Regions from separate parts of the Streptomyces sp. NPDC052052 genome, predicted to be linked through region 1. Evidence: riboswitches for the same ligand, from Rfam matches in the RefSeq annotation. Region 1 holds a riboswitch; the other holds the start of a gene.
The links. A riboswitch is a leader RNA that binds a small molecule or an ion and turns the genes downstream of it on or off. The one in region 1 is predicted to bind glycine.
Positions count from the first base shown of each region.

Region 2: linked by a shared signal. The riboswitch ahead of gcvT (glycine cleavage system aminomethyltransferase GcvT) and the one ahead of gcvP (aminomethyl-transferring glycine dehydrogenase) in region 1 are both predicted to bind glycine.

Region 1 is NZ_JBFAWU010000036.1:5,746-12,592, reverse strand. It holds gene gcvP (aminomethyl-transferring glycine dehydrogenase) at 1-1,785, opposite strand, end outside; glycine riboswitch at 1,980-2,076, opposite strand; gene AB0L71_RS30730 (PRC-barrel domain-containing protein) at 2,190-2,558, shown strand; gene AB0L71_RS30725 (DNA polymerase IV) at 2,483-3,955, opposite strand; gene AB0L71_RS30720 (MerR family transcriptional regulator) at 4,013-4,630, opposite strand; gene AB0L71_RS30715 (bifunctional nuclease family protein) at 4,801-5,274, opposite strand; gene AB0L71_RS30710 (MerR family transcriptional regulator) at 5,328-6,071, opposite strand; gene AB0L71_RS30705 (FHA domain-containing protein) at 6,089-6,847, opposite strand, start outside.
Region 2 is NZ_JBFAWU010000004.1:265,426-272,272, forward strand. It holds gene AB0L71_RS07030 (L-serine ammonia-lyase) at 1-94, opposite strand, end outside; gene glyA (serine hydroxymethyltransferase) at 302-1,561, opposite strand; gene gcvH (glycine cleavage system protein GcvH) at 1,582-1,959, opposite strand; gene gcvT (glycine cleavage system aminomethyltransferase GcvT) at 2,051-3,175, opposite strand; glycine riboswitch at 3,317-3,412, opposite strand; partial or broken gene AB0L71_RS07050 (AAA family ATPase) at 3,564-4,229, shown strand; gene AB0L71_RS07055 (enhanced serine sensitivity protein SseB) at 4,328-5,098, shown strand; gene AB0L71_RS07060 (enhanced serine sensitivity protein SseB C-terminal domain-containing protein) at 5,272-6,048, shown strand; gene AB0L71_RS07065 (ABC transporter permease) at 6,440-6,847, shown strand, end outside.

The DNA of each region.
Region 1 (6,847 bases):
CTGGTCGTCACCGTTGGCACGGTGGTACGCCCGCACGGCGAGGAGACCGGCGAACTCGCCCTGCGAACCGGCGTTCGGCTGGATCGAGACCGCGTCGTACCCGGTGACTTCGGCGAGGCGCTCCTCCAGCTCCCTGATGAGCGTGAGGAAACCCGCTGCCTGCTCGGTCGGCGCGAAGGGGTGCAGTGCACCGAACTCGGGCCAGGTGATCGGCTCCATCTCGGTGGTCGCGTTCAGCTTCATGGTGCAGGAGCCGAGCGGGATCATCCCACGGTCCAGGGCGTAGTCCCGGTCGGCGAGCCTGCGCAGGTAGCGGAGCATCGCGGTCTCGGAACGGTGCTGATGGAAGACCGGGTGGGTGAGGATCGTGTCGGTGCGCAGCAGGTCCTCGGGCAGTGCGTCGGCCGCCACGGCGTCCAGCGCCTCGATGTCCCCCGCAGTGCCGAAGGCGGCCCAGACGGCGGCGATCTGCTTACGGGTGGTGGTCTCGTCGCAGGCGAGGGAGACCAGGTCGGCATCGACGAGTCGCAGGTTGACACCGCGTTCGCGGGCGCCCGCGACGACCTCCGCGGCCTTCCCCGGAACGCGCACGGTCAGGGTGTCGAAGTAGGCGCCGCTCACGACGTCCACGCCACCGGCGCGCAGGCCCTCGGCCAGGATCGCCGCGTAGCGGTGGGTGCGCCGGGCGATCGTCCGCAGCCCCTCCGGGCCGTGGTACACCGCATACATTCCGGCCATGACGGCCAGCAGCACCTGTGCGGTACAGATGTTGCTGGTGGCCTTCTCGCGGCGAATGTGCTGCTCGCGAGTCTGCAGGGCAAGCCGGTAGGCCTTCTTTCCGTCCGCGTCGACGGACACACCGACGAGGCGGCCCGGAAGGCTGCGGGCGAACTTCTCGCGTACGGCCATGAAGCCGGCGTGCGGCCCGCCGAAGCCCATCGGTACACCGAAACGCTGCGTGGTGCCGACCGCGATGTCCGCGCCCAGGTCGCCCGGCGACCTGAGCAGGGTCAGGGCCAGCAGATCGGCGGCGACCGTGACGACCGCCCCGAGTTCGTGGGCCTGCTCGATCACGGGCTCGATGTTCCGAACCTCCCCGGAGGCGCCCGGGTACTGCAGCAGGACACCGAAGACACCGCGCTCCGCGATCTCTGCCGGGATGCCGTCGGAGAGGTCGGCGACGACTACCTCGACACCGGTCGGCTCGGCGCGGGTCTCTATGACGGCGATCGTCTGCGGCAGGGCGTCGGCGTCGACCAGGAAGACACCGTTCCTGACCTTGCCGACGCGCCGCGCGAGCGCCATGGCCTCGGCGGCCGCGGTGCCCTCGTCGAGCAGGGAGGCGCCGGAGGTGGGCAGACCGGTCAGCTCCGCGACCATCGTCTGGAAATTGAGGAGCGCCTCCAGCCTGCCCTGCGAGATCTCCGGCTGGTACGGCGTGTAGGCCGTGTACCAGGCGGGGTTCTCCATGACGTTCCGGAGGATCACGGGAGGGGTGAAGGTGCCGTAGTAGCCGAGCCCGATCATCGGGGCCAGCACCTGGTTGCGGTCGGCGAGTGCGCGCAGCTCGGCGAGGACCTCGGCCTCGGTGCGGGCGGCCGGCAGCCGGAGTGCCTCCGCGCTCTTGATGACATCGGGCACCGCTGCGGCGGTCAGCTCGTCCAGCGAGGCGTAACCGACCTGGGCGAGCATCTTGGACTGCGCCTCGTCATCGGGGCCGATGTGGCGCTGCGCGAACGGAATGCCCTGCTCCAGCTGGGAGAGCGGAGCGCGACGGGGGGTCATTGTGGAGGCCTCCTGGTCTGTCAGGACCTGCGAGGGGCACCACGGCGCGGGTGCCCGAACGGCCTCCCCCTCTGTCATCTCAACCTGAGAGCTTCACCGGCGCGCCCTGGGGCGTACCGGCTTTCACCGTCGGTGAGGGAGGGAACCGCACTGGCACTCGGCCGCACGGAGCCCGCCCTGCTTTCCAGAGTGACCTCGTCCGCGCGGTACGGGGGCCTGAGAGATTCCGGGGAGGATTTGCTCCTTCGGCGCCTTCGGAATCGCTCCGAAGGACTCTCCCGCACGGGGTCAGCAGCCGTGACAAGCCTACCAGCGGGCTTCGCCACGGAATTCTCGAGTGGCCAACCCTCCGGATCTGCATTTCTGTAGTGCTAGTGGAGTAGCCGCGACCAGTGGGAGGGACCGTGCAGACCGACATCGATCCGCGTCGCCTGATCGGCCGCAAGGTGTTCGACCGCAAAGGCACCAAGATCGGCACCGTGGACGAGGTGTACCTCGACGACGCGACCGGTGTGCCCGAGTGGGCCGCCGTACGAACCGGACTCTTCAGCCGGGACGCGTTCGTCCCCCTGGAGCCCAGCGAATTCCTGGAGGATGTGCTCCGCGTCCCCTTCGACCGGGCCTTGATCAAGGACGCGCCCGACTTCGGTGTCGGTCGCCACCTCTCACCGGAGCAGGAACTCCAGCTCTACCGCCACTACGGTCTGGACTCCCCGCCCGGGGAGACCGCCCCGGACAGGGACTTCGGCAGACTGGCCGGCCAGGACGAGTAGTCCACCGGGTCCCGCACCAGCGGCAGCGGATCGGCCGGCTGCAGTTCCGGATCGTCGGTCCGGAACGTACGCACCCGGCCGGGCTCCGATCCTGGTTCCTCGAACCGCACCGTCACCCGGCCGAGGCCGCTGCCCTGTACCCAGCCGTGTCCGTAGCAGTCATGCCGCACATCGTGACCGGCGCTCCAGCACCGTGCGGCGAGCAGCTCGGCGGCCGTCCGGGCATCCTCCGGTTCGCCGTGCCCCGACGCGTCCCGCTCACCCACCGCCGCGACCTCCCCCTCGGCTGTCTCCTCGGCCTTCTCCTCGGCCGCGGCCCGTTCACCGGCGGCCTGGGCGAAGAGGTCTTCCTGCGTGTAGTCGGCAAGGCCCGTGACGCCCACTCCCAGGAGTCGCACGCCTCCGGTGGTGTCCACGGCCTCCAGGAGCCGTGCGGCGGCTTCTCGGACCACGGAGAGGTCGTCCGTGGGTCCTCGCAGCGTCTCGGACCTCGTGAGCGTGGAGAAGTCGTACCGGCGAACCTTCAGCACCACGGTGCGTCCGGACCGCCCCGCACCCCTCAGTCGCTGGACGCATCGGTCGGCCAGCCGGTCCACCTCGAGCCTGATGCGCACCCTGTCGTGCAGGTCGGTGTCGAAGGTGTCCTCGACCGAGACCGATTTCGCGTCCCGCTCCGCGACCACGGGCCGGTCGTCGTATCCGAACGCCATGCGGTGGAGGGAGCCGCCGTGTGCCTTCCCCAGGAGACGCACGAGTTCCGCCTCACCGGCCTCGGCCAGGTCGTTGACCGTCGTCATCCCCGCTCGGCGCAGATGGTCCGCCGTCGCCGGGCCGACGCCGGGCAGGGTCCGTACCGGCATGGGCGCGAGAAGCTCGCGCTCCGTCCCGGGCTCTATGAGGAACAGGCCGTCCGGTTTCGCCTGCTCCGAAGCGATCTTGGCCAGCATCTTGGAACCGGCGAGCCCGACCGAGCCGGTGAGCCCGGTGACCGCCTTGATGGCCGCACGCAGCTGCTCACCGATCTCCAGGGCGGAAGCACGGTCATCGGCCGTCCCACCGGCTTCCAAATCGACGAAGGCCTCGTCCAGGCTGAGCGGCTCCACCAGTGGAGAGAGCCGCCCCAGCAACTCCATGACCTGATCACTGACCATCCGGTACAGCGAGAAACGGGGAGCCAGATACGCCGCATTGGGGGCCAGCCGTCTGGCCTGAGCCGTGGGCATCGCGGAATGCACCCCGAAACGCCGTGCCTCGTACGACGCGGTGGCGACGACCCCGCGTGGCCCGAGCCCGCCCACCACGACCGGCTTGCCGCGCAGGCTGGGCTTCGCCGCCTGCTCGGCAGAGGCGTAGAAGGCATCCATGTCCAGATGCAGGATGGTGGGAGCAGCTCTCACATCAATCGATGTTGCCGCACAGCACTGACATGTGCTGCCCCCGATTCGACTGCCGGGTCACCCGGCGCGGTTGCGCCGCCGCGCCAGCTCATCGGTGGGGTTGTTCCCGATCAGGGTCTCGCCGGTGTCCACGCGCTCGCCGTGCAGCTGGGACAGGGCCGCATCGACGTCCTGCCACACCACGCCCACGGCGATACCGAAGACTCCCTGGCCGCCCTGGAGCAGGTCCACGACCTCGTCGGGCGAGGAGCACTCGTAGACCGTCGCTCCGTCGCTCATCAAGGTCATGCGCTCGAGATCCTGAAAACCCCGGGCCTGGAGGTGCTGGACCGTGGTGCGGATGTTCTGGAGCGCGACACCCGTGTCCAGGAAGCGTTTGACGATCTTCAGCAGTACGACGTCCCGAAAGCTGTAGAGCCGTTGTGTGCCCGAGCCGTACGCCGGACGTACGCTCGGCTCCACCAGCCCCGTACGCGCCCAGTAGTCGAGCTGCCGATAGGTGATCCCCGCGGCCGCGCAGGCCGTCGGCCCTCGATAGCCGATGTCGCTGGCCGATGCCATCCCGTCCCCCGCCACCGCCGCCGGATCAACCGGTTGCCTGATGGTGCGGCCGGCTGTATGTCCCTGCTGCGAGTACGGCCCACCCGCCACCGTACCGTCGCCGCTGCTTCTCACGCCGACCTCCGTCCTTGACCTGCCCTCTCGAAGGTAGGCAGTCACTCGGGGTGCGTCAACGATCGCCACACTCGCCACGCCGAGTGATAATCACCCTGAGGGTGGTTTCTCGTGCCGTGCGAGCGGGAAAGGCTTATCGAATGCGCCGGCTCCGCCCCCGCACAGAACGGTCACTGACTGTTGGTACCGAAATCCTCCGGTGAGATCTGGTCGAGGAACTCGCGGAACTTCTCCACCTCGTCCTCCTGCTCGTCCGGGATGGCGATCCCCGCGTCGTCGAGCACCCCGTCACTGCCGTAGATCGGCGTTCCGGTGCGCAACGCGAGCGCTATGGCGTCGGACGGCCGCGCACTCACCTCGACTCCGCTGGCAAAGACCAGCTCCGCGTAGAAGACCCCTTCCCGCAGATCCGTGATGCGGACCTCGGTGAGCTCCTGGCCGACGGCCTCGAGCACATCCTTGAAGAGATCATGGGTCAGCGGCCTGGCCGGAGCCATGCCCTGCTGAGCAAAGGCGATCGCAGTCGCCTCACCAGGACCGATCCAGATGGGGAGGAACCGGTCGCCTCCCACTTCACGCAGGAGCACGATCGGTTGGTTGGAGGGCATTTCCACCCGGACACCCACAACGTCGAGCTCGTTCACACAGCAACCCTAGGACGTGCTCGGCAGGTTTGGGTAGTCGGGCACCCACGCGATCAGTGGAGCCGGACCCCCAGAGCGGTCTGCACAAGCGCGGAATGAAGCCGCACGGAGAGCTCCGCGAGCTCGTTGGCGGTGGCCTCCGCATGCGCCCTGGTCTGCGGATTCCGGTGCCGACGCAGAGGTGCCACCACCTGCTCGATGAGTCCCGCCTCACGGTCCGCGGCCGATCGGATGGCACGCAGGTGACGTGGTTCCAGACCGAAACGGCCGAGATCCGCCACAAGCTTGGCCACGGTGACCATATCGGCGTCGTATCCGCCCCCCGCCGCCGGAACGACCAGGCCGTACGACTCCCACTCGTCCAGGTCGCTCTCGGTGACCTCTGCCGCGGCGAGCAGTTCGGCACGCCCGACACGGGGCGCGGTGGCCCGTACGGAGCCGCCGTCCCACCCGCCGTCGGTCCGGTCCCGCGGGGCCTCCCCGGACGGCAGGGCGGACCGCTCACCGCGTGCGAGGGCATCCAGGTGCTCGCGGATGACCTTCAGCGGGAGGTAGTGGTCCCGCTGCATCCGAAGCACCTGGGCCAACCGCTCCACGTCGGCCCCACGGAACTTGCGATAGCCGGACGGGGTCCGCTGAGGATCGACGAGCCCTTCGGCCTCCAGGAAGCGAATCTTGGAGATCGTGACTTCGGGAAACTCGTCCCGCAGTCGCAGAAGCACGGTGCCGATGCTCATCGGGCGGTCGTCGGCGGTGGCGGTGCCGTGACCGGCACCGCCCGTCGGTGTTCTCAGCATGGACCTTTCCTGACGAGTCAGATGCCCCGCTGGCTCGCGTAGAAGACCAGCCGGTACTTGCCGATCTGCACTTCGTCGCCGTTGGACAGAGCCACGGAGTCGATGCGCTCACGGTTGACGTAGGTGCCGTTCAGGCTGCCCACGTCCTCGACCGTGAAGTTGCCGGCGCTCCTGCGGAACTCCACATGCCGCCGCGACACCGTCACGTCATCGAGAAAGATGTCGCTCTGCGGATGACGGCCTGCTGTGGTCAGCTCCCCGTCCAGCAGGAACCGGCTGCCGGAGTTCGGACCACGCCGCACCACCAGGAGCGCCGAGCCGAGCGGAAGCGCGTCGACCGCTGCCTGCGCCTCGGGCGACAGGGACGGCAGGGGCGTCTGCCCGGTGGCCTCCGCGTCGTACGCCTCAAGACCGGAGATGGAGATGGTCGAGGTCGTCTCCGAGGCACGCTCGGGGATCCCACCCCTCAGCGGCGTACCGCAGTTGGAGCAGAAACGGCTGGCCTCGGCATTGCGATGCCCGCACCTCGCACAGACCGGCATGGACGAACCCTCCTCCCTCGGGGTGAACCCTCCACCCGTACTCGAGGTTGACGGTTCCGGAAAACCTATGCGTCCGGCACCAGCAGGGTCAACAGACGACGCGCCGGAAGCGCCCGAATTATCACTGCCCGAACCGGACATCTGATCGCGGAAGAGCGGGCGTTCCGAACCCTGTCCCTCCGCCTGACTGTGGCGCGGTGCGCGATGGCGGGCAGCCTCATCGCGAGCGCTCTT
Region 2 (6,847 bases), on a different contig from region 1:
GCGCGAACATGCGGGCGGCGCGCATCGGGCCGACCGTATGGGAGCTGGACGGGCCTATGCCGATCGAGAACAGGTCGAAGACCGAGATGGCCACGGGGGAACTCCTCAGGGTTGGTAGACGCCGTTGTCTGCCGGGTGGTGCGGTACGGGCCGGTCGGCCCGGAGAGCAGCGGGACATGGGATGGGGCACCGCGCCCACTGACCAGTGTGCGCGGTGCCCCGCCCGGAAGGTGCTGAACCGTGTCCCGGACGGTGCCGGGACGGCCTGTGCCCGGGTTGCTTCAGGCCGGAGTGCGCCGGGTTACTTCAGGCCGGCGTACAGCGGGAACTTCTCGGCCAGCGCGGAGACGCGGGCCTTCAGGTCGGCCGCGTCGTAGGAGGGCTTGAGCGCCGAGGCGATGATCTCCGCGACCTCGGTGAAGTCCTCGGCCTGGAAACCACGGGTGGCCAGGGCCGGCGTACCGATTCGCAGACCGGAGGTGACCATCGGCGGCCGCGGGTCGTTCGGGACGGCGTTCCGGTTGACCGTGATGCCGATCTCGTGGAGGCGGTCCTCGGCCTGCTGGCCGTCCAGCTCGGAGTTGCGCAGGTCGACGAGGACCAGGTGGACGTCCGTACCGCCGGAGAGCACGGAGACACCGGCCTCGGTGACGTCCGGCTGGACCAGGCGCTCGGCGATGATGCGGGCGCCTTCCAGGGTGCGCTGCTGGCGCTCCTTGAACTCCTCGCTCGCCGCGACCTTGAACGAGACCGCCTTGGCCGCGATCACGTGCTCCAGCGGGCCGCCCTGCTGACCCGGGAAGACCGCGGAGTTGATCTTCTTGGCGAGCTCCTGCGTCGACAGGATGACACCACCGCGCGGACCACCGAGGGTCTTGTGCGTGGTGGTCGTGACGACATGGGCGTGCGGCACCGGGTTGGGGTGCAGACCCGCGGCCACCAGGCCGGCGAAGTGCGCCATGTCGACCATCAGGTACGCGCCGACCTCGTCCGCGATGCGGCGGAAGGCGGCGAAGTCCAGCTGACGGGGGTACGCGGACCAGCCGGCGACGATCAGCTTCGGCTTGGACTCCTTGGCCAGGCGCTCGACCTCGGCCATGTCGACGACACCGGTGTCATCGACGTGGTACGGGACCACGTTGTAGAGCTTGCCGGAGAAGTTGATCTTCATGCCGTGGGTCAGGTGCCCGCCGTGGGCGAGGTTCAGACCCATGATCGTGTCGCCCGGCTTCAGCAGCGCGAACATCGCGGCGGCGTTGGCCTGCGCACCGGAGTGCGGCTGGACGTTCGCGGCCTCGGCGCCGAACAGCGCCTTGATGCGGTCGATGGCGATCTGCTCGACGACGTCGACGTGCTCACAGCCGCCGTAGTAGCGGCGGCCCGGGTAGCCCTCGGCGTACTTGTTGGTGAGGACGGAGCCCTGGGCCTCCATGACGGCGACCGGAGCGAAGTTCTCCGACGCGATCATCTCGAGGGTGGACTGCTGACGGTGGAGCTCGGCGTCGACAGCGGCGGCGACATCCGGGTCCAGCTCGTGGAGGGAGGAGTTGAGAAGCGACATCAGGTGGTCCCTTGGGGTCTTTAGTTGCCGGAGAACTCGGTGTACTCGTCGGCGGAGAGCAGGTCCTCCGGCTCCTCCGCCACGCGTACCTTGAACAGCCAGCCGCCCTCGAAAGGAGCGGAGTTCACCAGCGACGGGTCGTCCACCACGTCCTGGTTCGCGGCGGTCACCTCGCCGGTCACCGGCGAGTACAGGTCGCTCACCGACTTGGTCGACTCCAGCTCGCCGCAGGTCTCGCCCGCGGTCACCGTGTCACCGACCTCCGGGAGCTGGGCGAAGACGACATCGCCGAGCGCGTTGGCGGCGAATTCGGTGATGCCGACCGTGGCCACACCGTCCTCGACGGCCGACAGCCACTCGTGCTCCTTGCTGTAACGCAGCTGCTGGGGGTTGCTCATGACCTGAATTCTCCTGTACGCGGGGGAGTGCTGGTGAACGGTGGTCTTACGGTGTGAGACGCGATTGCGTCACTTCGGAGGGGTTCGGACGTCACTTCTGACGCTTGTAGAACGGGAGCGCCACGACCTCGTACGGCTCGTGGCTGCCCCGGATGTCCACTCCGACGCCCGTGGTGCCGGGCGTGGCGTGCGCGGCGTCCACGTACGCGAGGGCGATCGGCTTGCCCAGGGTGGGCGACGGGGCGCCCGAGGTGACGTGACCGACGACCTCGCCGCCGGCGACCACGGAGAAGCCGGCGCGCGGTACCCGGCGGCCCTCGGCGACCAGTCCGACCAGCTTGCGGGGCGGGGCGGTCTCGGCGCGCTCGGCGGCGGCCCTCAGGGCCTCGCGGCCGACGAAGTCGCCCTCCTTCTCGAACTTCACGACCCGGCCCAGGCCGGCGTCGAACGGGGTCAGCTCGGTGGTCAGCTCATGTCCGTAGAGCGGCATGCCGGCCTCCAGGCGCAGCGTGTCGCGGCAGGAGAGCCCGCACGGGACCAGGCCGTGGGAGGCACCCGCCTCGGTGAGGGCCTTCCAGAGCTGCTCGGCGTGCTCGGGGGCGACGAACAGTTCGAAGCCGTCCTCGCCGGTGTAGCCGGTACGTGCGATCAGCGCGGGGACACCGGCGACCGTGCCGGGCAGACCGGCGTAGTACTTCAGGCCGTCCAGGTCCGCGTCGGTGACGGCGGCCAGGATGGCGGGGGACTCGGGGCCCTGGACGGCGAGCAGCGCGTACGCGTCACGGTCGTCGCGCACCTCGGCGTCGAATCCCTCGGCCCGCGCGGTCAGCGCGTCCAGCACGACCTGGGCGTTGCCCGCGTTGGCGACGACCAGGTACTCGGGGGCCTCGGCCTCGCCGAGGCGGTAGACGATCAGGTCGTCGAGGATGCCGCCGTCCTCGGCGCAGATCATGGTGTAGCGGGCGCGGCCCGCGGCGACGGTGCCGATGTTGCCGACCAGCGCGAAGTCCAGGAAGGCCGCGGCCTCGGGGCCGGTGACGGTGATCTCGCCCATGTGCGACAGGTCGAAGAGACCGGCCCGGGTGCGGACCGCGTGGTGCTCGTCGCGCTCGCTGCCGTACCGCAGGGGCATGTCCCAGCCCGCGAAGTCGGTCATGGTCGCGCCCAGCGAACGGTGCAGTGCATCGAGGGCGGTGAGACGGGGGGCGGTGCTCATGAGTGTGGCTCCCAGGGCATGACGAGGAGGACGATCCCTCCCCATCTGTCATCGGAACCTGAGAGGTTCGCCGAGAGCCCTGGAGGGGTCGCGGCTTGCACCTTGGGTGGGGCCGCCGGGCGGCCCGCTTTTCAGATCTGCCTCATCCACGCGGTACGGGGCCTGAGAGATTCAAGGGAGGAACTTGCTCCTTCGGCGCCCGGCACACAGTGACCGGAGCTCTCCCGCGCGGATTCAAGCGGCCTTTATGCAGTTGGCGGGCTCATCATCGCACGCATCGCGATGGAGTGACGCCCCGGTCCCGCACGGGCTTCCGGCGGCGTGGACGGTTGTGCCACATTGCCTTTTCTTTACACTCCATGGGCATACGTGAGGTGAGGGGGACGTGATGACGTCGCAGCACTCCGCGGCGACCGTGGGAGCCGCGCACGAGTCGGTGCCCGCACAGCCGGGGGCTCCGGCCACCACCACGCCCGGTCCGCGCGCGCCGGTCCTGCGGGATCTGCGGGAGCGGGCCGGACACAGTCCGCGCAGCCTGCACTTCGCGGCCGGTGACGTGGTGGTGGTCTCCGGGCTGCCCGGAAGCGGCAAGTCGACGCTCATCCGCAGAGCGGTCACCACGGCCCGCGCCATCGACTCCCAGGACACCCGGGACCGCTGGGCGCACAAGATGCCCCGATTATTTCCTTACGCCCTCTATCGCCCGCTCGTCCGTGCCGACCACTACTGGGGCCTGTGGCGGGTGCTGCGCTCCGGCGAGTCCGTCGTCGTCCACGACTGCGGAACCCAGGCGTGGGTACGCGGCTGGCTGGCCCGTGACGTGCGGCGTCGGGGTCGTGATCTCCACCTCGTCCTGCTCGACGTCACGCCGCGGACGGCGAAGGAGGGCCAGCGCGACCGCGGGCGCGGCGTCTCCGGATACGCGTTCGCCCGGCACCGCCGGGCGGTGCGGAGGCTGCTGCGGGGCGTCGAGGCCGGCCTGCTGCCGCCCGGGTGTGCCTCGGCCATCCTGCTGGACCGGGAGGCGGCGGCGGAGCTGGGCCTGATTGCTTTCGAGCCCTTACGGAGCGGTCCGGGGCGGGCGAAAGACCGAGAGGATCGGGCCCGGAACGCTAACCTTCTGGCGGAAGACTCGGGCAAGAAGGGGAAGCAGTGGACATTCCGGCACAGGTCCCGTCCCATCCGCAGAGCGGATGGCCGGCCAACGAGCTCGAAGAAGTCCTGACGGCCTCGATGGGCGTCCCGGGGGCGGGCGGACGGCTCGTCGAGGTGCTCGGACGGAGCCAGGTCTGGGTACCCCTGCCCAAGGGCGGCGGACCCGACTCCGTCGCCCTGGATCTGCCCACGCTGGAGATCGAGGGTGCCGCGTACGTGCCCGTGTTCAGCTCCGAACAGCAGTTCGTCAGCTGTGTCGGCACTTCCATGCCGTTCACCGTCGCGCCCGCTCGCGATTTCGCCCGCGGCCTGCCCCCGCAGCTCGGCATCGCGGTCAACCCGGGCGGGGCCGTCGGCCTGCCGCTGCCGCCGCCCGCCGTGGCCGAGCTCTGCCGCGTCGGGCGTACCCCGCTGGACGGTCCGGCCACCGGAGGCAGGGTCCGGCTCTACGAACCGTCCTGGCAGGAGGAACCCGTCGACTTCCTCTCCGCGGCGGCCGGTGAATTCGAGCAGAGCGGTGTCGTGCTCACCGCCCGCCGGACGCTGGCCAGCATCGAGGGCGACGAACCCGTGCTCTTCGTCGGCGTCGAGCTCTCCTCCTGGGAGGAAAGCGTGCGCAACGTCCCGATGGACGCCCTCGGCCGTGCGCTCGGCCGGGTCGAGGTGCCCTGGCCGGTCAACCTCGTCCTGCTCGACATGACACAGGACCCGGTCGGCGACTGGATGCGGGAGAAGGTCCGGCCGTTCTACCGTCGCGAGACCGCGTAGCGGCCGGTGCCGCCCGACGGCCTCCGGGCGGGCCACCGCACCGGTCCGAGGCGTCAAGTCGGTGTCAGGACCGGCGCATAAGCTGGTTTGATGGCTGGTGCCTCGGCACCGTGCCGCACCCGTGTGCCCCGGGAGCGGTGGGCCGAACAGTGGATCGAGAGGGGCGGAACCAGGTGACTGCGTCAGGCACCGCGGCGGCCGGGCAGGTCGAGCACATGCTGCGCCAAGTGACGCCCGGGCGCTACGACGCGTACGAGGCGCTGCTGCACGCTCTCGCGAACGGCCACATCTGGATGCTCCTCTGGCACGGCCAGGCGGGTTCGCCCGACGCCCAGTACGGGAACATGGAGGTCGACGGCCTCGGCTACGCCCCCTGTGTCACCTCTGCCCAGGAGCTCTCGGCCAGCGGCTGGAACCGGGCCCACGAACTCGTCACCGGTCGTGACATCGCCCGCACCCTCTTCCCGGACCGCTGGGGCATCTGGCTCAACCCGCATGCCCCCGGCGGCGGTGTCGGCATCCCCTGGCTGGATCTGCGCCGGATCGCCACCGGCCTCGACCGGATGCCCGCGGGCCCGCTCCGGCTCACCGAACCGGCCGTCGAGACCCCGCAGTTCTACGCCCTGCTGACGCAGAACGCCCATCACACCCCGGTGATCCGCTCGCTGCGCCGCGCCTGGGTGCAGCCCGCGCTCGGCGTTCCGTATCTCGCCATCGGGCTCGACCTCTACGACACGAGCCAGACCTCGGTCGACGCGGTGCGCGCGATGATGCAGCAGTCGATCGGCGCGGTCCCGGACGGACTTCCCGTCTCCACCGTCGCGATGTCCGACGAGTACGACCCGGTCGCGATGTGGCTGCGCGCCAACTCCCGTCCGTTCTACGACCGCGAGGCGCACATGGCGCCCGCTCCCGCCACGGGTTACGGCTACCCCCCGGTCCACGGCTGACCGACCTGGACGCACTGTCAATTGGCGCCGGGATGACCCCTGTTGGGGCACCTGTCCGATCTGGGCGAAGAGTGTCGACTTGGTTCGCTGGGGCGACCACGGGGTCCGGATAACGGAACCTGGCTGACCACATCACGGTTGCGCATCCATTCCCCGTCAGGGCTGGCGGGTGATCCGTGACGCGTTGAAGACTCCCCGCAACGAGAAGTGTGCGGCGCCCTGTGCGACCTGCGGCTTCTGGTTGGACAGTTGAACTGCTCCACTCGCACCACCTGCTTCTTCCGCACCACCCGAACCAACGTGCGACGTGCACCTGTGAAGTGAACAAGCCGCTACCGCGGCGGGCACGGGCCGGCCACAGTCGGTCGAGCCGAGAGGGGTCCCCACAACGATGACGGCACCACTGCACGACAGCGCGGCCGAGACTGCGACCGTCGATGTCACGACCGATGCCTCGGCCAAGGACATCGAAGGCCGTTCGCCAGGGCGTATTGCCTGGATGCGGCTGAAGCGCGACAAGGTGGCGCTCGCCGGCGGTGTGGTCGTACTCCTGTTGATTTTGGTCGCGGTGTTCGCACCCCTGATCGTGAATCTCCTCGGCCACCCGCCGAACGAATTCCACGAGGACCTGCTCGACCCGGACCTCGGTATCCCCAAGGGCTCCTTCGGCGGCATGAGTTCGGACTACCTGCTGGGTGTCGAACCCACCAACGGCCGCGACGTGTTCAGCCGCATCGTCTACGGCGCGCGCATCTCGCTGCTGGTCGCCTTCCTCGCCGCGATGGTCTCCGTGGTCATC